3 regions of the Yersinia intermedia genome follow, and region 3 is predicted to be linked to each of the others. Evidence: riboswitches for the same ligand, from Rfam matches in the RefSeq annotation. Region 3 holds a riboswitch; each other region holds the start of a gene.

Region 1 (7,514 bases), 920 kb from region 3:
CGTTAAATTTATGCCAATGTTGCTAACAGCCGCTTCCCGCAGGTCAGATCGTAGCCCTTTGATCAGATCCAGGTCGCGCTCTTCACAGTCAGCTAACAGACGGAAAATCTCCCATTGGATATCCCATTCTTCTTCAATCGCAGGCAAAATTTTCAGTTCTTCATCGGTCATTTCTTTACCGGCCAACGTCATTTCCAACATTGCAACGGTACGGATTGATGCTTCGCTGATGGCGACAGCATGTTCCAGTGTTTCACCACTCAAACGCGAATGGATGGCCTCGCCCAATGCAATACAAGCATCGATGGCAGGATAAACACCGTAGATAGCATAGTCATCGGCTGAAGGAATTGCCTCTTCCAATTTCTCCAACTGGCTATCAAAGTTCACTTTTGCGTCTTTTACGACCAAAGTTTCCCAGATCAGATCCAGAATGCGCCGGTAAACAGCCGGGTCGCCAAATTCAGTTTCCAGACAAAATTGCTGATAGTTGGGATACATCCGCTCGCACAAACAAGCCATGAAAGTCAGATGTTGCCAACTTTCCAGCTTTTCGAGACGTAGATGAATCGGATTACGTATCATTATGAGTTCTCATTATTCATTATCTGCGCGGCAGTGTACCCGAAATTAAATCATATCCCTATGCTTGCCAAGTAAATCAGGATTTTTCCGCACCCAGCGCTGAAATTGCGGGCGATTTGAGGCGATAGCATCAGCCCAGCGGGTTGGTTCAGGCAAACGGTAGCCCGCCATGCAAGCCTGCACCCACGCCAAAGCACTGCTGACACTCACCCGATGACCGGGCGAAATAAACAGTGGATTGCAACGGATTTTGCTGCGCCACACCCAGCCAAGTTGTTCATCACCATCAATGAGGGGTTGTAATGCGCCGTTATCGCTCTCTAAAGGCAGAGAGTGCCCACACAGGCGGCTTTTGGCAACACCAATGGTCGGGACATCAACCAACAGCCCAAAATGGCTGGCAACGCCTAAACGACGCGGGTGTGCGATACCTTGCCCATCAACAAACACCAGTTGAGGCTGCTGCTGCAACTGCCCCCAGGCGGCTAATAATGCAGGATATTCACGAAAAGAGAGTAAACCGGGGATATACGGCAGTGAAGTTGCCACTCTGGCAACTTGATATTCCACCAGCTCTAGCGAGGGATAACGCAAAATCGCGATAGCAGCACGGGTAATCTCCCCCTGCTGCTCAAAACCAACATCCGCACCGGCAATAAAGTGCACTGATCCGCTGTCAAAATCATCGTGAAGAATAACCGCAGATGCCCGTTGTAACTGTTCTGCCCGTAACGCTTTGGTATCTATCATCGGCTAACCCCCCTTCAAGCTTGACGCTACAACACGGTTACCTGCGCCCCAAGGCTTTGAGTATAAACTGATTAGTTTTGATGATAAGGCTTTGATAACGTATGTACTGCGTCAACAAAAGCCCCTGCATGTTCTGGCGGAACATCCTGATGAATGCCGTGCCCCAGATTAAACACATGCCCTTGCCCCTGGCCAAAGCTTGCAAGAATAGTACTCACTTCCTGCTCAATACGGGCAGGTGGTGCGTATAGCACTGAGGGGTCCATATTGCCTTGCAGGGCGACCTTATCACCCACCCGGCGGCGCGCATCGCCGATATCGGTGGTCCAATCCAGCCCCAATGCATCACAACCGGTAGCAGCCATTGCTTCCAGCCATTGCCCCCCCCCCTTGGTGAACAAGGTCACCGGCACCCGACGCCCATCGTTTTCACGGATCAGGCCATCGACGATTTTATGCATGTAGTTCAAGGAGAACTCAAGATAATCACGCCCGGTCAGCACCCCACCCCAGGTATCAAACACCATCACAGATTGGGCACCAGCTTTAATTTGCGCATTAAGATACAAGATGACGCTATCGGCCAGTTTATCCAGTAGCAAATGCAGCGTTTGCGGCTCGGCATACATCATTTTCTTCAGTTTGGTGAACGCTTTACTACTCCCCCCTTCAACCATATAGGTCGCCAGCGTCCATGGGCTACCGGAGAAACCAATTAATGGCACCGCACCGGCCAACTCGCGGCGAATGGTTCTTACCGCGTTCATCACATAGCCCAATTCCTGTTCTGGATCAGGGATGGGTAACTTTTCGACGTCGGCGCGACAAGTAATCGGGGATTGGAAGCGTGGGCCTTCACCGGTTTCAAAATAGAGCCCCAGTCCCATAGCATCGGGGATGGTCAGAATGTCTGAAAACAGAATCGCGGCGTCCAGTGGATAGCGACGCAATGGTTGCATCGTCACTTCACAAGCCAGTTCCGCATTTTTGCACAGTGACATAAAATCCCCGGCAACCCCACGGGTAGCTTTATATTCTGGCAAATAACGGCCCGCCTGACGCATCATCCATACCGGCGTTACATCGACCGGTTGGCGCAATAAGGCTCGCAGATAGCGATCGTTTTTCAACTCATTCATGGTGGGGCTCCCTTAATTATCTGGCGGCCATCTTTTAGCGGACCGTATTGTAACATGTCAGATAATACTTTCCTGCTAACTGCCGCTGCTATTAAGGCGCGGTAATGATTCGCTCTCGTGGGGTTTAAATTACGTCAGGCTATAGAGTTAGCGCTTCAGCACTCTCTTCTGATTAGATTAACTCACGGTGTTCGCGACATAACACCACCGTATCTTCAATTAATCGGCGCGCTACGGTGCCTGGCGGCGGTAGTAATGGCAATTGGTCATAACGATACCAACCGGCATTTAACAGCTCTTTCGGATCATGTTGCAGCTCGCCACTGTCATACTCGGCCATAAATGCCATCATGAGCGAATGGGGGAACGGCCAAGGTTGTGACGTTACGTAGCGCAGATTTTTAATATGGATATTACTTTCTTCTAAAACTTCACGGGAAACCGCCTGCTCCAGAGTCTCACCCACTTCGACAAAGCCTGCCAGCACGGTATTAATACCGCCACGATGCCGTATATGCTGCGCCAATAAAATCTCATCATCACGGCGAATGGCAACAATCACGCAAGGGGCGATTTGTGGGTAATAGCGTTCACGACAGTGGTTACACAGACAAGCCCACTCGGAACGGCTGGCCTGCATTTGGTGACCGCAATAACCACAAAAACGGTGAGAGCGATAAAATTCTGCCAGTTGCACACCACGCCCAGCCAGTTGGAACAAACCGCGATCCACATCCAGTAATTGCCGCACTGAACCCATATCAGTAGACATCATCTGACGGATCAGCCATACCGCCTGCCCTTGCCATTCACCGATTTGCCTTGCCGTTGCTCCCTGCAATGACCAATTAGCCGCATTACCTTGTGGTAACTCCCCTTTTGGCAACCATAATTTGTTTTCATGACTGACAATCCACCAGCCACTTTCTTTACCTGTAAGTTGTAGTTCCATATCGTTGTTGCACAACCTCGACTTCACTGGCAATCTAGAATCCGGCTTGTTACATTTTTGTAACGTATTATTACTTCACGGAGTCGTTCATGCTAAACCGACTGGAAAGCTTGACTCAACGCGTTGGCGGCAGTAATGAATTAATTGATCAATGGCTTCATGCGCGTAAAGAACTGTTAGTTGCATATTGCGCAGTGATCGGTATTAAGCCGCAAAAAGAAAAGCATACCCCGCTTAACGAAAAAGCGCTGGAGAACTTTTGCCATAATTTGGTGGATTATCTCTCATCCGGGCATTTTCACATCTATGACAGAATTATCAAACAAGTAGACGGCGCGTCCAGCCCAAAAATGGCGCTGACGACCAAAGTGTATCCTGCGTTAAAAAATAATACTCAAACGATCATGGCATTCCATGATCGTTATACCAACATTGAGATCGATCAGGACAGTTGTATCGAGTTTCAGCAAGCATTATCTGATATCGGCGAAGCTCTTGATGCCCGTTTTCGCTTGGAAGATCAATTAATTCAATGGGCAGCCGAGTCGTGGCAAGCCGCCCAGCCAGAAAATAAAAAGAGTCAGGCCAATTAACCTAATAAATTAATAGTAAGCGTAATTGTCGCAGACAATTTGGATGCGGACAGCGCGCAAAAACCGGAGCGTACACGTAGTACGTGAGGATTTTGAGCACTGCCCAAGTTCAAAGTGGCAAGTAAAATAGCTTACATCACACTATTGTAGTTTTCATTCAACCTTTACTACCCAAAGTAATTGAGATTGCAGGTAGGCAGCAAGTGAATGACAACTCGGTGAAAACCGATTTGAACAGCATTTATGCTAGCCCGTAGGGTGACATTAATTCCGATGAGCTTACACAGGTAAGTGATTCGGGTGAATGAGCGTAGCTAACACCGCTGCAATTTCAAGTAAGAAGGGTATATACTGAAGATTCTTGTCGGAGTGCCTAGCGATTGCCTTTTTAGGAAAGCAAACGCAGGCTGAGACCGTTAATTCGGGATCCGCGGAACCTGATCGGGTTAATACCCGCGAAGGGAACAAGAGTAATTTATCGCTACAGGCCCGGTCTTTATCCTCACCGATAGCTGCCGGTTACTGGCCAACATCGTTACTCCCGCCAAGCTCCAGACAAGCAATTTTCCCTATAAACCACACTGGTAGGAATTGCTATGTCTAATAATACAACAGCTAAAAATTCATCACGCCCACGTAAAGCACAACGTGAGGAAGCTCAACAGTTTATTGATACCTTGCAAGGTGTCACTTTCCCCAACTCCCAACGTATTTACCTACAAGGTTCACGGCCAGATATTCTGGTACCGATGCGTGAAATCCAGCTCAGTCCGACATTGATCGGCGGTAGTAAGGACTCACCACGCTATGAAGATAACGAAGCCATCCCGGTGTATGACACATCCGGCCCATATGGTGACTCAAACGCCACGCTGGATGTTCACCGCGGGTTACCCAAATTACGTGATAGCTGGATAGCTGATCGCCAGGATACCGCCGCACTGACCTCTGTCAGCTCTGGTTTCACCCAACAACGTTTGGCTGACGAAGGCTTAGACCATTTGCGTTTTGAGCATCTGCCACGCCCGAAGAAAGCCATCGCCGGCAAATGCGTCACCCAACTGCATTACGCCCGTCAGGGCATCATCACGCCAGAGATGGAGTTCATCGCGCTGCGAGAAAATATGGGCCGTGAACGTATTCGCGGTGAGGTACTACGCCAGCAGCATCCAGGGCAGGCTTTTGGCGCTAACCTGCCAGAAAATATCACGGCTGAATTTGTACGTCAGGAAGTGGCGGCGGGCCGAGCTATCATCCCCGCCAATATTAACCACCCAGAATCTGAGCCGATGATTATTGGTCGTAACTTTTTAGTGAAAGTGAACGCCAATATCGGTAACTCTGCGGTGACCTCCTCCATCGAAGAAGAAGTAGAAAAACTGGTGTGGTCAACCCGCTGGGGTGCCGATACCGTGATGGACCTGTCCACTGGCCGCTATATCCATGAAACCCGTGAGTGGATCCTGCGTAACAGCCCGGTCCCTATTGGTACCGTTCCTATCTATCAGGCGCTGGAAAAAGTAAATGGTGTAGCCGAGAACCTAACCTGGGAAATGTTCCGTGACACGCTGTTAGAGCAGGCCGAGCAAGGGGTGGATTACTTTACTATCCATGCCGGTGTGTTGTTGCGCTATGTACCGATGACGGCCAAACGCTTGACCGGTATCGTCTCCCGTGGTGGTTCAATTATGGCGAAGTGGTGCCTTTCCCATCATCAGGAAAACTTCCTGTATCAGCATTTTCGCGAAATCTGTCAGATCTGTGCTGCCTATGATGTCTCACTATCACTGGGTGATGGCCTACGCCCTGGTTCCATTCAGGATGCCAATGATGAAGCCCAGTTCGCTGAGCTGCATACCTTGGGTGAATTGACCAAAATCGCCTGGGAATATGATGTGCAGGTGATGATTGAAGGCCCCGGTCATGTGCCGATGCAGATGATTCGCCGCAATATGACGGAAGAGTTGGAACACTGCCATGAAGCGCCATTCTATACCTTAGGCCCGCTAACCACGGATATTGCGCCAGGTTATGACCATTTCACTTCTGGTATTGGGGCCGCCATGATTGGTTGGTTCGGTTGCGCCATGTTGTGTTACGTCACACCGAAAGAACATCTTGGCCTGCCTAATAAAGAGGATGTAAAACAAGGTCTTATTACTTATAAAATAGCCGCCCATGCCGCAGACTTGGCCAAAGGCCACCCCGGTGCGCAGATCCGCGATAACGCCATGTCGAAAGCACGCTTTGAATTCCGCTGGGAAGATCAGTTCAATCTGGCGCTTGATCCAGAAACCGCACGAGCCTATCACGACGAAACCCTGCCGCAAGAGTCCGGCAAAGTAGCTCACTTCTGTTCAATGTGCGGGCCGAAATTCTGCTCGATGAAAATCTCTCAGGAAGTTCGCGACTATGCCGCTATGCAAGAACAGGCCGCTACGCAAGAACAGGCTGCGGCACAAGAGCTGGCAGCGGCACAAGGAACAGCAGCCCAACCGATCGAAATCTTACAATCGGGTATGGAACAGATGTCAGCGGAGTTCCGCTCTCGCGGCAGCGAGCTGTATCACAGCCCCATTAATCTCAAGACCGAGGCCGATAATGAACCTGCCTAATCATGCCTTATTTTCTGCAAAACAGGGTTTCCCTGCGACGGTACAACGCCTTGGTCTCTATCCCGTCGTCGATAGCCTACTTTGGATAGAGCGCCTGCTTGCCGCAGGTGTAACCACAATACAACTACGTATCAAAGAGTTAGATGATGCGCAGGTGGAGCAAGACATTGCCGCCGCCATAGCGTTAGGCAAACGTTATCAGGCACGCTTATTTATCAATGATTATTGGCGGCTGGCGATTAAGCATGGTGCCTATGGCGTTCATCTGGGTCAGGAAGATCTGGAAACAGCCGATTTGGCCGCGATTCAGCAAGCCGGATTACGGCTGGGCGTATCAACCCATGATGAGCAGGAACTGGCGATAGCTAAAGCTGTCCGGCCCTCTTATATCGCCATGGGCCACATCTTCCCTACACAAACCAAGCAGATGCCTTCGTCACCACAAGGGTTGACGGTGCTCAAGCAAATGGTCGACAACACGCCAGACTACCCGACCGTCGCCATCGGCGGCATCAGCATTGAGCGCGTGCCGGCGGTTCTGGCAACGGGTGTCGGTAGTGTAGCGGTCGTCAGTGCTATCACCCTGAGCGACGATTGGCAGCAAGCAACAGCACAATTATTGCACCTGATCGAGGGCAAGGAGCTGGCTGATGACAAACAAGCATGAGTTGAGTGACAGTGAATTTTTGCGCTACAGCCGCCAGTTATTACTGGAGGATATCGGCCCAGAGGGCCAGTTGAAGCTGAAAAGTGCCTGTGTGCTGATTATCGGTCTTGGCGGCCTTGGTTCACCTGCTGCGCTCTATCTGGCAGCAGCCGGCGTCGGTAAGTTATTACTGGCCGACGATGACCAACTGGAACTGAGCAATTTACAGCGCCA
Region 2 (7,514 bases), 540 kb from region 3:
TCAGGTCAATACCGGTAAAGGCTGCCATCTGGATGCGCAAATGGTGCACGATGCAGCACACCGTTTAGCACTGGCTGATGATAGCCTGCTGTTTATTGAAAACGTCGGCAACTTGGTGTGTCCGGCCAGCTTTGATCTGGGCGAACGCCATAAAGTAGCGGTATTGTCAGTCACTGAAGGTGAAGATAAACCGCTGAAATACCCCCATATGTTTGCAGCTTCCACCCTGATGATTATCAATAAAATCGATCTGCTGCCCTATCTGGATTTTGATATTGAACAGTGCATTGCCTATGCCCGCCAGGTGAATCCTGATATTCAGGTGATTGCACTGTCTGCCAGTAGCGGCGAGGGGATGGATTTGTGGCTGGAATGGCTGGAGACACAGCGATGTGCATAGGCGTTCCCGGCAAAATTGTGGCGGTGGGTGAAGACATTCACCAACTGGCATGGGTGGAAGTGAGCGGAGTGAAGCGTGAAATCAATATCGCACTGATATGCGACGATACCCCGGCGGCATTGCTCGGTCAGTGGGTATTGGTGCATGTCGGGTTTGCCATGAGCTTGCTTGACGAAGAAGAGGCGCAACAGACACTGGCCGCGCTGGAACATATGCAGGCAGTTGGACTGGATTGGGATGCCACCGCGGTGAGCGAGGCACGCGATGCGTTACGTTGATGAGTTTCGTGATCCCGCATTAGTGAGCGCATTATTGCAGCGGATCGAACAGTTATTGCCGCAGATCGCGGATCAACAGCGCTTGCCACTGCAAATTATGGAAGTCTGCGGTGGGCACACTCATGCGATCTTCAAGTTCGGTCTGGATCAACTGCTGCCTGATGGGTTGGAGTTTGTCCATGGACCGGGCTGCCCAGTGTGTGTATTGCCGATGGGCCGCATTGATAGCTGTTTGGAAATTGCCGCGCACCCTGAGGTGATTTTTTGCACTTACGGTGATGCGATGCGTGTGCCGGGGCGCAATGGCTCGATGCTGGATGCTAAACGGCGCGGCGCGGATATTCGCGTGGTCTATTCACCGTTGGATGCACTGACGCTGGCACAGCATAATCCTGATCGCCAGGTGGTGTTTTTTGGCCTCGGTTTTGAAACCACCATGCCTGCCAGTGCCTTAACCCTGCAACAAGCCAAACGGCTTGGGTTGACCAATTTCACTGTGTTCTGCCAGCACATCACCATCATTCCTACCCTGCGTAGCTTGCTGCAACAACCGGATGTGCGCATCGACGCTTTTCTGGCTCCAGGTCATGTCAGTATGGTGATTGGCACCACGCCGTATGGCTTTATTTGCGACCAATTCCACAAGCCATTGGTGGTTACCGGTTTTGAGCCGCTGGATATCTTGCAGGGGCTGGTAATGCTGCTTGAACAGATGGTCAGCGGGCGTTGTGTGGTAGAGAACCAGTATCGGCGCATTGTGCCGGACAGCGGTAACTTACTGGCACAACAGGCACTGACAGAGGTTTTTGTTGCTAAAGCCAGCAGCGAATGGCGTGGCTTGGGTGAAATAGCGGATTCCGGCGTACAACTCAGCCCTGACTATATCGCTTTCGATGCCGAGTTACGTTTCAAACCGCAACAGCAGCAGGTGGCAGATTCTCCACGATCTCGCTGTGGGGATGTGCTGACTGGGCGTTGCAAGCCTGATCAATGCCCACTGTTTGGTGGTGAATGTACGCCAGACAATGCCTTTGGCGCACTGATGGTGTCATCCGAAGGGGCCTGCGCCGCTTATTATCAGTATCGATAACCCTTGGTACTTGAAGCTGCTGGGGGGAGCTGCATTCGCTTGCCGCACCTACCTGCAACTCCAATGACTTTGGGTTATTAATAAGGTCACAACTAAATGAATAAGAAAGAGATTACTCTGGCCCACGGCAGCGGTGGTCGGGCAATGCAGAGCTTGATCGAATCACTGTTTCTGGCGGAATTTTCCAATCCGGCGCTGAATGAACGGGAAGATCAAGCGCGTATCGCGCTGGCGGATCTAACTGTACAGGGCGATCGGCTGGCGGTATCCACCGACAGCTATGTTATTGATCCGATCTTTTTCCCCGGCGGCGATATTGGCAAGTTGGCCGTGTGCGGCACAGCAAATGATGTGGCAGTCAGTGGCGCAACACCACGCTACCTTTCCTGCGGTTTTATTCTGGAAGAAGGTTTGCCGATGGACGTTCTCACGCGCATTGTGCAATCAATGGCGGCTACCGCGCGGCAAGCAGGGATTCAGATAGTTACAGGTGATACCAAAGTCGTGCAGCGCGGCGCGGCGGATAAGATCTTTATCAATACCACTGGCATAGGAGTGATCCCCGCAGATATCCACTGGGGAACCGCGATGATCCGTGCTGGTGATCGGATCGTTGTCAGTGGCACTTTAGGTGATCATGGCGCGACCATTCTGAACCTGCGAGAAGGGTTGGGGCTGGAAGCAGAGCTGGTGAGCGATTGTGCACTATTGGCACCGTTGATCGCTCCGCTGCGATCTATTCCCGGAGTGCGGGCGTTACGTGATGCTACCCGTGGTGGCGTGACGGCGATCTTACATGAATTTGCGGCCGCCAGCGGTTGCGGCATGGAGATCAACGCGTCAGATCTCCCCCTGAAACAGGCAGTGCGGGGTATTTGCGAATTGCTGGGGTTGGATGCACTCAACTTTGCCAACGAAGGTAAGCTGGTGCTGGTGGTGTCACCAGAGGCACAAGAATCGGTATTAACCGCGCTCCATAACCATCCACTCGGCCAGGATGCCGCCGTTATCGGGCAGGTGACTGAGAATAAGCAAGTGCGCTTATGCGGTGCGTATGGTGTTTCGCGTAGATTGGATTTGCCTCTGGATGAGCCATTGCCGAGAATCTGCTGAGCCCATTCGTCCTTGAAGCCGCAGGGGTGTTAGCTGCGTTCGCTCACCCGAATCACTGACTGATGTCAGCTCATCGGGATTTGCTTACTTGCTGCCTACCTGCAACTCCAATGATTTTTGGGAACCCATTCGCACTTGAAGCCGCAGGGGTGTTAGCTGCGTTCGCTCACCCGAATCACTGACTGATGTCAGCTCATCGGGATTTGCTTACTTGCTGCCTACCTGCAACTCCAATGACTTTTGGGAACCCATTCGCACTTGAAGTGACAGGCGATTAACCAGTTGATAAGTGGGGAAATGTGCCGAATGGGTCGTAACGGCGTGAGCCGTCGAAGCGCCCATCGGTGCAGTCGCCCCGCAATCTCCGAGCTATAAAACAGGTTGCTGGCAGCCTTGTGAAGGAGTTTCTGTGGATAAAAATGGCCTCTGCCTGCGGGTAAAAGGCAAGGTGCAAGGCGTGGGGTTCCGCCCTTATATCTGGCAGCTTGCCCACCGCTTTGCGCTAAGGGGCGATGTCAGTAACGACAGCGCGGGCGTGACGGTTCACCTATGGCAAACCCCGGCGGTGGCGGATTTTTTACAAGCATTGCCACAAGATTGCCCGCCATTAGCGCAAATTGATAGTGTCACCACTTCACCCTACCATTGGGCGCAGCCGCCGCTGGATTTTGTGATTCATCACAGCGGTGCCGGGCAGATGGATACGCAAATTGTACCGGATGCTGCAACCTGCGACGCCTGTTTGGCTGAAATGAACCATCCTGCCAATCGCCGCTACCGCTACCCGTTTATCAACTGCACCCATTGTGGCCCGCGTTTTACTATTATCCACCGCATGCCCTATGACCGGCCATATACCGCCATGCGCGAATTCCCGCTATGTGCCGCCTGTCAGGCAGAATACGACCATCCGGCCGATCGCCGTTTTCACGCCCAACCCAATGCTTGTGCCGATTGTGGCCCGCAATTGTGGCTAACGGGGCGAGAGGGACAGCCGATTGCGCACAACTTCGCGGCGCTAGAGCAAGCCGCAGCCGCCCTGTTGGCAGGGGATATCGTTGCCGTCAAAGGATTGGGAGGATTCCATCTGGCGGTAGATGCCACTAATGCTGCCGCTGTGGCCCGTCTGCGGCAACGCAAACAGCGACCTTCCAAGCCGCTGGCGGTGATGTTACCGCACGCCGACTGGTTATCACGCTGTGTGCAAAGTAACGATAGCGCCGCGTTATTACGCGTGTTACGTAGCCCTGCGGCCCCGATTGTGTTGGTTTCGTCGCGGGCTGATAGCCCGCTGTGTGCGGCGCTGGCACCGGGCTTACCTGAAATTGGTGTGATGCTACCCGCCAATCCGTTACAACATTTGCTGCTGCAACAGGTCGGGCGGCCTCTGGTGATGACTTCCGGTAATGGCCGTGGTAAACCCCCAGCGTTGAGTAATGAGCAGGCGCTTGGTGCCCTGAGAGATATTGCTGACCACTGGTTATTGCATGATCGGCAAATTGTGCAGCGAGCCGATGACTCATTAGTGCGACTCACCGGCAGCGGTGCTGAAATGCTACGCCGGGCCAGAGGGTATGTGCCAGATGCTTTCGAGTTACCTCCGGGATTTAGCCAGCAGCCAGCAGTTCTGGCGCTGGGTGCGGATATGAAAAACACGTTTTGCCTGCTACGTGATGGTAATGCGGTGTTAAGTCAACATCTGGGGGATCTGGAAGACCGCGATATCGCACAGCAACAGCAGCAGTTAGTGGCGCTGTTTTGCGATATTTACCATTTCACACCACAGACAGTCGTGGTGGATGCTCATCCTGGCTACGTCAGCCACCAATTAGGGAAAACTCTGGCTGCACAGTGGAATATCCCTTGTGTTGACGTGCTACACCATCATGCACATCTGGTGGCTTGTCTGGCAGAGCATGGCTGGCCTCGCGAGGGTGGGGCAGTGATTGGTGTGGCACTGGATGGGCTGGGTTATGGCGCTGATGGTCAATTGTGGGGCGGTGAATGCCTGCGAGTGGATTATACGAGCTGTGAATACATTGGTGGCTTACCCGCGGTGGCACTACCCGGTGGCGATCTGGCCTCGCGTCAACCGTGGCGCAACCTGCTGGCTCAGTTACAGCGCTATGTCCCCAATTGGCAACATCTGCCTGAGAGTGCGGCGATTCCTCAGCCGGAGGGAAGGGTATTGGCGCGGGCGATTGAGCGGGGGATTAATGCGCCGTTGGCCTCCTCCACTGGGCGCTTATTTGATGCAGTAGCGGCGGCACTCAATCTTGCCCCGCTATCAATAAGCTGGGAGGGCGAAGCCGCCTGCCAGTTGGAAGCACTGGCGCGACAAAGTGCGGTTTCAGTTCCGCCGGTGACGATGCCACTGTGCGATAACCAACTGGACTTAGCCACTTTCTGGCAGCAATGGTTGGCTTATGATGCCACTCCGGCGGAGCGGGCCTACGCGTTCCACTTTGCTCTGGCACAGGGATTTGCTACTTTGGCGCGGCAGGCGGCCCAGTATTATCGTATTGATACTATTGTCTTTTCAGGTGGGGTGCTACATAACCGGTTACTGCGTGAGTTACTTAGCGCACAATTGCATGATTTCCAACTGTTGCTGCCCCAGCGCCTGCCTGCCGGTGATGGTGGCCTGGCTCTAGGGCAAGCACTGATTGCCGCTGCGTCAAAATGCCATAAGTGATGATTATGGCTAATGGTGTTTGATTACCGCTAATTGTGTTAATAATAAAGCTCGTTGACTCGGGGTGCCTGCCGCTAAATGCGTAATGGCTGAGATTTTACCCGTATTACCTGATCTGGATTATACCAGCGGAGGGAAGTCGCGGTATCGTTGTTGAGTCCATAAACAACGGTCCCCCTTCTTGTTCGCCGGTGGGGGATATCATGAATACTATTCGCTCTGACTTTTCAATCGCTCCTCTCCCGTTCCCTGATGCACTGGCGGCGGCCTGCTTGCAGCAATTCCAAACTACGCCACCATTAGTCCATTGCCTGACTAACGAGGTAGTACAGTCCTTCACTGCCAATGTGTTACTGGCATTGGGGGCTTTTCCTGCCATGGTGGTTGAAGCTGAAGAGGCCGCACAATTTAGTACCATAGCGAACAGTTTACTTATCAATATCGGCACGTTACACCACTCGCGGGCCGAATCCATGTTGGCGGCAATCCAGGCGGCAAATCAATCTGCCACTCCTTGGGTGCTGGACCCCGTCGCGGTCGGTGGGCTTACCTATCGCACTGATTTTGCTCATCAATTATTATCACTAAAACCGGCAGCGATACGGGGTAATGCCTCGGAGATCATGGCATTAAGTGGTCTGGCGACCATGGGGCGTGGCGTGGATAGTGTCGATTCCTCGGTAAGTGCACTGCCTGCTGCTCGCCAATTGGCGCTACAGGTGCAGACGGTGGTTGCGGTTACCGGTGAGGTGGATTATATCACCGACGGCCTGCGTGATTTTGCCGTGACCGGTGGCGATAAACTGATGACTCGGGTGGTGGGGACGGGGTGTGCACTTTCTGCCGTGGTTGCGGCATTTTGCGCACTGGAAGGTGACCGTTTACATCATGTGGCAACGGCTTGTCGAGTGATGTCACAGGTCGGCGGGCAGGTATCTCAGCAGGTAGCAGGCCCAGGTAGCTTTATCCCCGCCTTTCTGGATGGCCTTTATCAACTAAAAATAAGCGATCTGCTTTAGCCTCCCCACGGTCAATCGGTTAAAAAAGAGTGCTACCGTTCAGCCTCGTCGCCAGCGACTGAACGTGTTGCTAGTCGTAATGTGTATTACGGATAAGAACTGATAAATCATTCAGTTTCATTGGTTTACCCAGGAAATAACCCTGAACTTCATCACACTTCAGGGTTTGTAACTGCCTGAGCTGTTCAGTGGTTTCTACCCCCTCAGCGGTCACCGTCATGGACAGCGCATGGCCGAGGTTAATGATCCCTTCCACGATTGATTGGCCTTCATGTGACTCGGCCAATTCATCGATAAAGCTCTTATCAATTTTCAATCCATCGAACGGGAAGCGGCGCAGATAATTAAGTGAAGAATAGCCGGTACCAAAGTCATCCATCGATAAGCGTACACCCAGAGTTTTTAATGCTGTCATCGTTTTATATGCACCATCAGCATCTTCAATCATTATCCGCTCGGTGATTTCCAACTCCAGTCGATGGCTCGGTAGCCCGGTGAGTCGCAGGACTTGTCGCACTCGTTCGATCAGGCGCTGGTTCCTGAATTCAACCGCAGAAATATTGACGGAAACGATCAGTGATGAGGGCCATGTCGATGCATCCTGACATGCTTGTAACATGGTCCAGTCGCTAATGGCGGTGATAAGCCCCGTCTCTTCGGCTAGCGCAATAAATTGATCCGGCATCAGCAGCCCCAGAATCGGGTGGTTCCAGCGCACCAAGGCTTCAGCACCTGTCAGTTGGGTTCCCTCAATACGGTAGCGTGGCTGGTAATAAAGGTTAAATTCGTTGTGCTTAACGGCCTGACGTAAAAAACGCTCTAGTTCACTGCGTTGCATCAGGCGCTCATTCATTTCACTGGAGTAGAAGCTCCAACGGTTACGGCCACTGTTTTTAGCTTCATACATGGCAATATCTGC
Region 3 (7,514 bases):
GACTATCACTAAAGAATCCCCTAACTATCGCATGGGCTAATTCCAGGGGCTTAAACCGGCGAATTTGGTCATCGTTCGCTGCTCGCATTGCTCATTGACTTGGTGTCAACTGCGCATGCCGTGCTGCGGGCGTTAACCAACTGTTTGGCTTCGCCGACTGGAATGATTCATAAATAATTATGGTAGCTATTTAATTTTATTATTTTTCTGTGGAATACGCCGCACATGACAAAAAATATTCATAAGCATCGCATCCTTATTCTTGATTTCGGCTCGCAATACACCCAACTGGTGGCGCGACGCGTTCGTGAAATCGGTGTTTATTGTGAACTATGGGCGTGGGACGTAACCGAAGCTCAGATCCGTGAATTTAACCCAAGCGGCATCATTCTTTCTGGCGGTCCTGAAAGCACCACTGAACACGACAGCCCACGCGCACCTGATTACGTGTTTACTGCGGGTGTGCCGGTATTAGGTGTGTGCTACGGCATGCAGACTATGGCGATGCAATTAGGGGGCAAAGTTGAAGGTTCAAATCAGCGCGAGTTTGGTTATGCGCAGGTTGAAATCAAAACTGACAGCGCACTGATCCGTGATATCAAAGATGCTATCAATCCAACCAACGAAGCAATATTGGATGTATGGATGAGTCATGGTGACAAGGTCACTGCCATCCCTGCTGATTTTGTGACGGTTGCCAGCACCGATACCTGTCCGTTCGCCATTATGGCTAACGAAGAGAAACGTTTTTATGGTGTGCAGTTCCATCCTGAGGTCACGCATACCAAGCAAGGCCAACGCTTGTTAGAACGCTTCGTGCTGGATATCTGCGGCTGCGAAGCATTGTGGACCCCGGCCAAGATTATCGAAGATGCCATTGTTCGCCTGCGCGAGCAAATTGGTGAAGATCATGTGATTCTTGGCCTGTCCGGTGGTGTTGACTCCTCTGTGACGGCAATGCTACTGCATCGTGCTATTGGTAACCGTCTGACGTGCGTATTTGTCGATAACGGATTATTACGGTTGAACGAAGCCGACCAAGTGCTGGAAATGTTCGGTGATAAATTCGGTCTGAATATTGTTCATGTTGCCGCCGAAGACCGTTTCCTTGCAGCGCTGGCCGGTGTCGACGAGCCTGAAGCGAAGCGTAAAATCATCGGCCGCGTGTTTGTCGAATTGTTTGATGAAGAAGCGTGTAAGCAAGATCAAGTTAAGTGGTTGGCACAAGGCACCATCTATCCTGATGTGATTGAATCAGCAGCGTCTGCCACTGGTAAAGCACACGTCATTAAATCTCACCACAATGTGGGCGGTTTGCCGAAAGAGATGAAACTGGGGCTGGTGGAGCCACTGAAAGAGCTGTTTAAAGATGAAGTACGCAAAATTGGCCTGGAATTAGGTCTGCCGTACGACATGCTATATCGCCACCCGTTCCCTGGCCCAGGCTTGGGTGTACGTGTGCTGGGCGAAGTAAAAAAAGAGTATTGTGATTTGCTGCGCCGCGCTGATGCCATCTTTATCGAAGAGCTGCATAAAGCCGATCTGTACAATAAAGTGAGCCAAGCCTTTACTGTGTTCCTGCCAGTGCGTTCTGTTGGCGTGATGGGGGATGGGCGTAAATACGATTGGGTGGTTTCACTGCGCGCAGTAGAAACCATCGATTTTATGACCGCACATTGGGCGCATCTGCCATACGACTTCTTGGGCCGCGTTTCAAACCGCATTATCAATGAAGTGAATGGTATTTCCCGTGTAGTTTACGATATCAGTGGCAAGCCACCGGCTACCATTGAGTGGGAATAAGTATCTTAACTCGTCGATAAGATAGTGTTGTGACATTAATTAAGCCTCCGATCTTTCGGGGGCTTTTTACTTTGGTTGCGATGAAATAAGCATTTATATTTTATCTTTACGGATAAATAAAAAACGAACGGCATTTTTGTGAGTATCGCTTTTAAGTCAGGTTGCTGTATGTGAATATAAAAACCGTGATGCTTACCTTCCCATGTGATGTAAAGGATACCTTTGGTTTCTTTATAATTAACAGGTGAAATATGAATGCTAAAATTAGTATTTTGATTATCCTATGTGTTTTTATATCAATGCCAGCAATAGCAGACCATCGTAATGAAGATAATGTCTGTTTTTATTCAAAAGATAATTATTCTGAAAAAGAGGATGGTACAAAATTTTGCGTGCCTTATTATACTGAAGATGAATGGCTATTTAGTCAGTGGAATAACAATATTGCATCAATAAAGATCCCTTCTAATTTACGGGTTGATGTGTTCAGTGATTATTCTTTTCTAGGAAAAGCGGCTTCATTTTATAAAAACACCAATGCGGCTGAGTTAGCAACGTATGGATTAACAGCAGACATCAGTTCTTATCGTGTATTACCAAAAAATTTATACTCTGAGAACCATCGGGTGATATTCAATTATCATTCAGATATTTTTCCTGAAAAATATTTCAGCTATGATTATTATGTTAACAATGGTCATAGCATCCTTTTAACTAAGCAAAGTCAGCCTATTGATGCCAATGGACAAAGTTCTTACCTCTTTTATAGTCATGCAGGGCAGATAATGACGGCCTTTATCGGGCAAGGGTTTGATCGTAACCTCTACTGCTTGTCACCGGTGGACCGGCGTAGTAATAATCTTGATGCAAATGTGGCATTTACCTATTGCGATTTTAATAACTCTGGCCAAAATTGGTTTCCCAAAATGGTAGAAAACAAACTACGATTAGTTAATCTGGGAACAGGTAGCGCTTTATCATTGGATCAAATTGGCTTCTATGTGAGGTTACATACTGGTCCAACTAATATTCTTTATGGCGGGAGGAATGAACATTCTCCGCAGAGTGTGTTCATTGATGAAAATACGGTATGGTTTGATGAATCTACTATTGATACGTGGAAGGAAAACGCAGTTAGACCCTTTTTACAATATAAAGAAACGCTTGAATCAAACGGCGTAAATGACCACCGTGAGGTAATTACCCATCGTTTGGATCAACCAGATGATACCTATATCTATTTGGGCAATAAAGATGGCCTAAATCATATTTATTATAATGCAGAAACTCAATACTTGATGGCGTACAATAAATTAAGTGAAGGTAAGGCATTAATAGAATCCTCATGCCTTTCATTATTGAATGATGGATCTGACAAACCTTCAGCCATTAGTTTTACCTACCACCGCAGCAACTACAGTGATAATAGTTTAGAATACCGTTGTGATAATGGTGTTGCTTATAATATGTACAACAAAAAATGGTACTTTATGGCTGACTGGGAATATCATTATCTGGTTAATGGCTATAAAAATAAAGTTTTGCATTTTTATATGAATGACAAACCACAATATATTAACTTCAACGGTGTGCTGACCGGGCCAAAATTAGGCGAATATATTGGTGCAGCAGTGAACTTTAATGAGCGAACCCCCCATGATGCAGTATTCATTAATAGTCCGGCTTTAGGCTATGTGCTTGATGTAGAAAAGAGCATTTGTGCACTGGATGGACTTACCGATGATAAAGGCATGCATTGCAGTGCTCTGAATGCCACATGGTCCGCAACAGGTGTTGGTGTATGGGATGTTAGTCTCAGCCGTGACTATATTCCCTGGCTGCTGGCGCAAATTTCTCACAAGTTACATATAAGCGAATGGACTACAGGATTAGATGCTTACTTGCAAAAAGTGGGAACACTGGAAACCTTTTTTGAGACAAATAAAGACCATCCTGTCGATGAGGCAATATGGCAACAAACTAAAGCACTCTTGGTGGAATTCTTGCATACCTATAACTCAACCGAATATCAGCAAGTTTGGCATCAAGTGGCGTATATCCTTAATCGTATTGAGGTAATGATGGAGGCGAAAACATGATCTACTTCTATAAATACAACGGATGAATACTGCGCTGGTATGCCTATTTGCCCGATTGGTACCATGTATAACGGTATTATCCATGTCGAAATAGCAGCACAGGCTGGTGCAGTTGTGCGCCCACAAGCGGTGGTTTATAAGTTAGAAATTAATGATAAAAAAGCAGATTACCGCAGCCACAGGTTATTAGTTTGAGTCATTATTTGCCACAGCAATTTGGACAATTGGCACTGAATATAAAAGCCGATGATGTGAAGGCGCTGCGCGGGGAATAGTGTATTAAAATAAGGGAGCTAAGGCTCCCTTATAAATTAATGACTTTTTGCCAACTCATTTGCCAGTTTAAGTGTGTTTCTTTGCATTTGAGGTGTAATCTCATCGGTACTGTCAAAAAGGTCGCGAAAGTTTTTGCAGAGCTCCACCGCATCATTATTAGAACAAAATTTATTTCTGGATGAGCAATTTTTTAATAATTCTATTAGTTTTTCTTTTCTTTGTGGATCGAGTTTAAAACTGTTTATTAAATCCGACTTTTGCTTTATTTCTTCATTTTTAAATGTTAATTCATGTAAAGAAAACTTAATTTCTGGATTGCAGTGTACATAATAAACTCCATTCAATTCCTCTATTCTTTCGGTCACCAGTTTCATATCAACAGGCAGGGTGGCTGAGGGTAAATTAGTGTCAAAAATAAAAACCACTTGACGAGTATGATTGTCCTTAATATTTAATGTGTTGATATCCCAATGATTGTCAGCTCCTTCTTCGAGATAGAAAAAGTTTCTAGGGTCCATATTTGCAGTAACATAATATAGCTTTTCACTAACGCCAAATTCAAGCGTGTTAAGTGATATTTCTATTCTTCCATTTAACTCCCCAATGGTGTTCTCTACATCAAATTGACTACTATATTGGTCTTGGATCAATGATTTAATATAATCTGTGGCTTCTATTTTACTATTTAATATTGGGCTGTTATTATTTTCACCTGAAAGTGGAGTATTTTTTTGTGTGAGGTTTATCGTTGCGACAGTCAATTCATTTGATATGGGCTGCATAAATAATCCTTAATTAAGTGGAGGTGAAAGTTGATTGCCTTTTTTCCCTATTTTAAGTAAAGGATTAAAATAGCTAATCAGGTTTTTACCTGATTCTGATTCAACATTGCCTTATTTAACCTTTTCATTATGCCAATGCATTAATATATATTCGCCATCATTACTGATACCGGTAGCTATAGCCACCCACCCCTGTTTTTGATAAAACGCCAGCGCATGCTGGTTTTTTGCCAAACATTTGAGTGAGCCGTGGCTGGCAAATCGCTGTTGTGCTGCCTGCAATAAGGCTTTCCCCGTACCGGCCTGTTGCACCACGGGGTCAATAAACAGATTATGCAGGAAACTCTCCTCCATAAAAATTGAGGCAAAACCCAAGTGTTGATCGCCATCAACGGCAACCAGCACCGTTTCACCTATCGTTGAACGATCAAAATCTTCCAGCCTAAAGCGTTCAACGTCCAGCCAGGTAAATGCTGCTTTACGTGATGCCAGATACAAGGTGCGCAGGAATGGTCGGTCACTTTCCTGATACTGACGAATCTTGATGCTCATCCTACGGTTATACCTCCCAGACAGGGCATTTTCGCGACATTGATCATTGGTTTAACCAATACATGATTGATCTTCTACCACCTGCCCGTGATAATAACAATTCTGACTCGGGGTGCCTGCCACAAACAGTGGCATGGCTGAGATATTACCCGTATTACCTGATCTGGATTATGCCAGCGTAGGGAAGTCTCGGCACCTTAGGGTACCGCCTTCTTGACCGCCGGTTAGGAGGAATATGTTTGTTCAACCTGCCGTTTTCTCTTTAGCTATTCTCGCTGTTGCTGCTATTCGAACTCCCATTGATATGAGTACGGGAGACATTCATGAAGCGAATTAATGCGCTCACGATTGCCGGAACTGACCCCAGTGGTGGGGCCGGTATTCAGGCTGATTTGAAAACTTTCTCTGCTTTGCAAGCTTACGGCACCAGTGTGATCACCGCTCTGGTGGCACAAAATACCCGTGGTGTGCAGTCAGTTTATCCCATCGAACCGGCGTTTGTCGCAGCTCAACTCGATTCCGTTCTCAGTGATGTGCGCATCGATAGTGCTAAAATCGGTATGCTGGCTAACGCTGACATTGTCGATATCGTTGCCAGGCAACTGCGCCGTTATCCCATCCCATTTGTAGTGCTGGATACCGTGATGGTCGCCAAAAGCGGTGATCCGTTGCTGGCGCCAGAGGCCGTGGACGCAGTACGCCAATTGCTGTTACCGCAGGTTGCTTTAATTACCCCGAATCTGCCAGAAGCGGCGGCGTTACTCAATTGCCAACCCGCTTGCGATGAGCAACAAATGTGTGATCAAGGGCGGGCGCTACTTGCACAGGGTTGCCAGGCGGTATTGATGAAGGGGGGCCATCTGAGTGGTGAAGATAGCCCTGATTGGCTGTTTACGGCACAAGGCGAACAGCGTTTTGTTACCCGCAGAGTGAAGACCCGTCATACTCACGGCACCGGCTGCACCTTATCGGCAGCATTGGCGGCTTTGCGGCCACGGCACCGCGATTGGGATGATACGGTGAATGCCGCCAAACACTATCTGCAAGGTGCATTAGAACAAGCCGATACCCTTGAAGTCGGGCAGGGGGTAGGGCCGGTGCATCATTTCCACCAGTGGTGGTAATCCCCTTCGTCCTTGAAGCTACAGGGTTGTTAGCTGCGCTCCCCCCGCAGAATCACTGACTTGAGTCAGCTCATCGGGATGTGTTCACTTGCCGCCTACCTGCAACTCCAATGACTTTGGGGATCCTTCGCCTTTGAAGCTGCAGGGTTGTTAGCTGCGCTCCCCCCCGAATCACTGACTTGAGTCAGCTCATCGGGATGTGTTCACTTGCCGCCTACCTGCAACTCCAATGACTTTGGGGATCCTTCGCCTTTGAAGCTACAGGGTTGTTAGCTGCGCTCCCCCCGCAGAATCACTGACTTGAGTCAGCTCATCGGGATGTGTTCACTTGCCGCCTACCTGCAACTCCAATGATGAAGTGCATGCCTTATTTATTGGAATAGCAGAGATTCTTATGCTAATAAATAGCGCTGAGTCATTGCAAACATCGCGATAGCTCGTTGCAAATGATGGGCATCAAAACGGTTAAGCAGATAACTGTCCGCACCCTTGCGCGGGCGAATACACAGTGAGAGTTTTGGCTCGCCTGCTGCACCGTTAATCAGATCAAATTGATAACTGCCGATATCTTTTTCATCTTCACGCCAGGAAATTTGTACCGCAGGTAAGGGGTTGCCTGTGCTAGGTTGGCGAACGGCAAAAAAGTACTCTCCGGCCCAGAACCCAGCGTAATCTCCATCAGCCTGTAGATGTTTGGTGCGGAAAATAGGGGCATCGACTAACTGGCGGATAGCCTCCGGCGTAATCTGTTGCTGGGTTTGCTGCCACAAAGGCGTGCCATTTTCAAGTTGCCAGCAGGCTGCGCCAAGATAATCATTCAATTCGCACCAATCAGCATCTAGTTGCTGCAGCAGCTCTTCATCGAGGATATTACGGTA

The links. A riboswitch is a leader RNA that binds a small molecule or an ion and turns the genes downstream of it on or off. The one in region 3 is predicted to bind thiamine pyrophosphate.
Region 1: another riboswitch for thiamine pyrophosphate. It lies ahead of thiC (phosphomethylpyrimidine synthase ThiC); the one in region 3 lies ahead of thiD (bifunctional hydroxymethylpyrimidine kinase/phosphomethylpyrimidine kinase).
Region 2: another riboswitch for thiamine pyrophosphate. It lies ahead of thiM (hydroxyethylthiazole kinase); the one in region 3 lies ahead of thiD (bifunctional hydroxymethylpyrimidine kinase/phosphomethylpyrimidine kinase).

Annotation. Positions count from the first base shown of each region.
Region 1 is NZ_LR134116.1:329,845-337,358, reverse strand. Features, by position in the region: gene EL015_RS01585 (YjaG family protein) at 1-585, opposite strand, end outside; gene nfi (deoxyribonuclease V) at 631-1,335, opposite strand; gene hemE (uroporphyrinogen decarboxylase) at 1,407-2,474, opposite strand; gene nudC (NAD(+) diphosphatase) at 2,647-3,426, opposite strand; gene EL015_RS01565 (Rsd/AlgQ family anti-sigma factor) at 3,516-4,019, shown strand; TPP riboswitch at 4,375-4,500, shown strand; gene thiC (phosphomethylpyrimidine synthase ThiC) at 4,616-6,634, shown strand; gene thiE (thiamine phosphate synthase) at 6,621-7,301, shown strand; gene EL015_RS01550 (HesA/MoeB/ThiF family protein) at 7,285-7,514, shown strand, end outside.
Region 2 is NZ_LR134116.1:706,078-713,591, forward strand. Features, by position in the region: gene hypB (hydrogenase nickel incorporation protein HypB) at 1-400, shown strand, start outside; gene hybG (hydrogenase maturation factor HybG) at 391-678, shown strand; gene hypD (hydrogenase formation protein HypD) at 665-1,768, shown strand; gene hypE (hydrogenase expression/formation protein HypE) at 1,865-2,881, shown strand; gene hypF (carbamoyltransferase HypF) at 3,291-5,576, shown strand; TPP riboswitch at 5,627-5,730, shown strand; gene thiM (hydroxyethylthiazole kinase) at 5,780-6,595, shown strand; gene EL015_RS03265 (bifunctional diguanylate cyclase/phosphodiesterase) at 6,666-7,514, opposite strand, start outside.
Region 3 is NZ_LR134116.1:1,246,650-1,254,163, forward strand. Features, by position in the region: gene guaB (IMP dehydrogenase) at 1-40, shown strand, start outside; gene guaA (glutamine-hydrolyzing GMP synthase) at 226-1,803, shown strand; gene EL015_RS05835 (hypothetical protein) at 2,055-3,902, shown strand; gene EL015_RS22035 (hypothetical protein) at 3,966-4,097, shown strand; gene EL015_RS05840 (lipocalin/fatty acid-binding family protein) at 4,214-4,960, opposite strand; gene EL015_RS05845 (GNAT family N-acetyltransferase) at 5,072-5,512, opposite strand; TPP riboswitch at 5,611-5,714, shown strand; gene thiD (bifunctional hydroxymethylpyrimidine kinase/phosphomethylpyrimidine kinase) at 5,836-6,636, shown strand; gene EL015_RS05855 (hypothetical protein) at 7,029-7,514, opposite strand, start outside.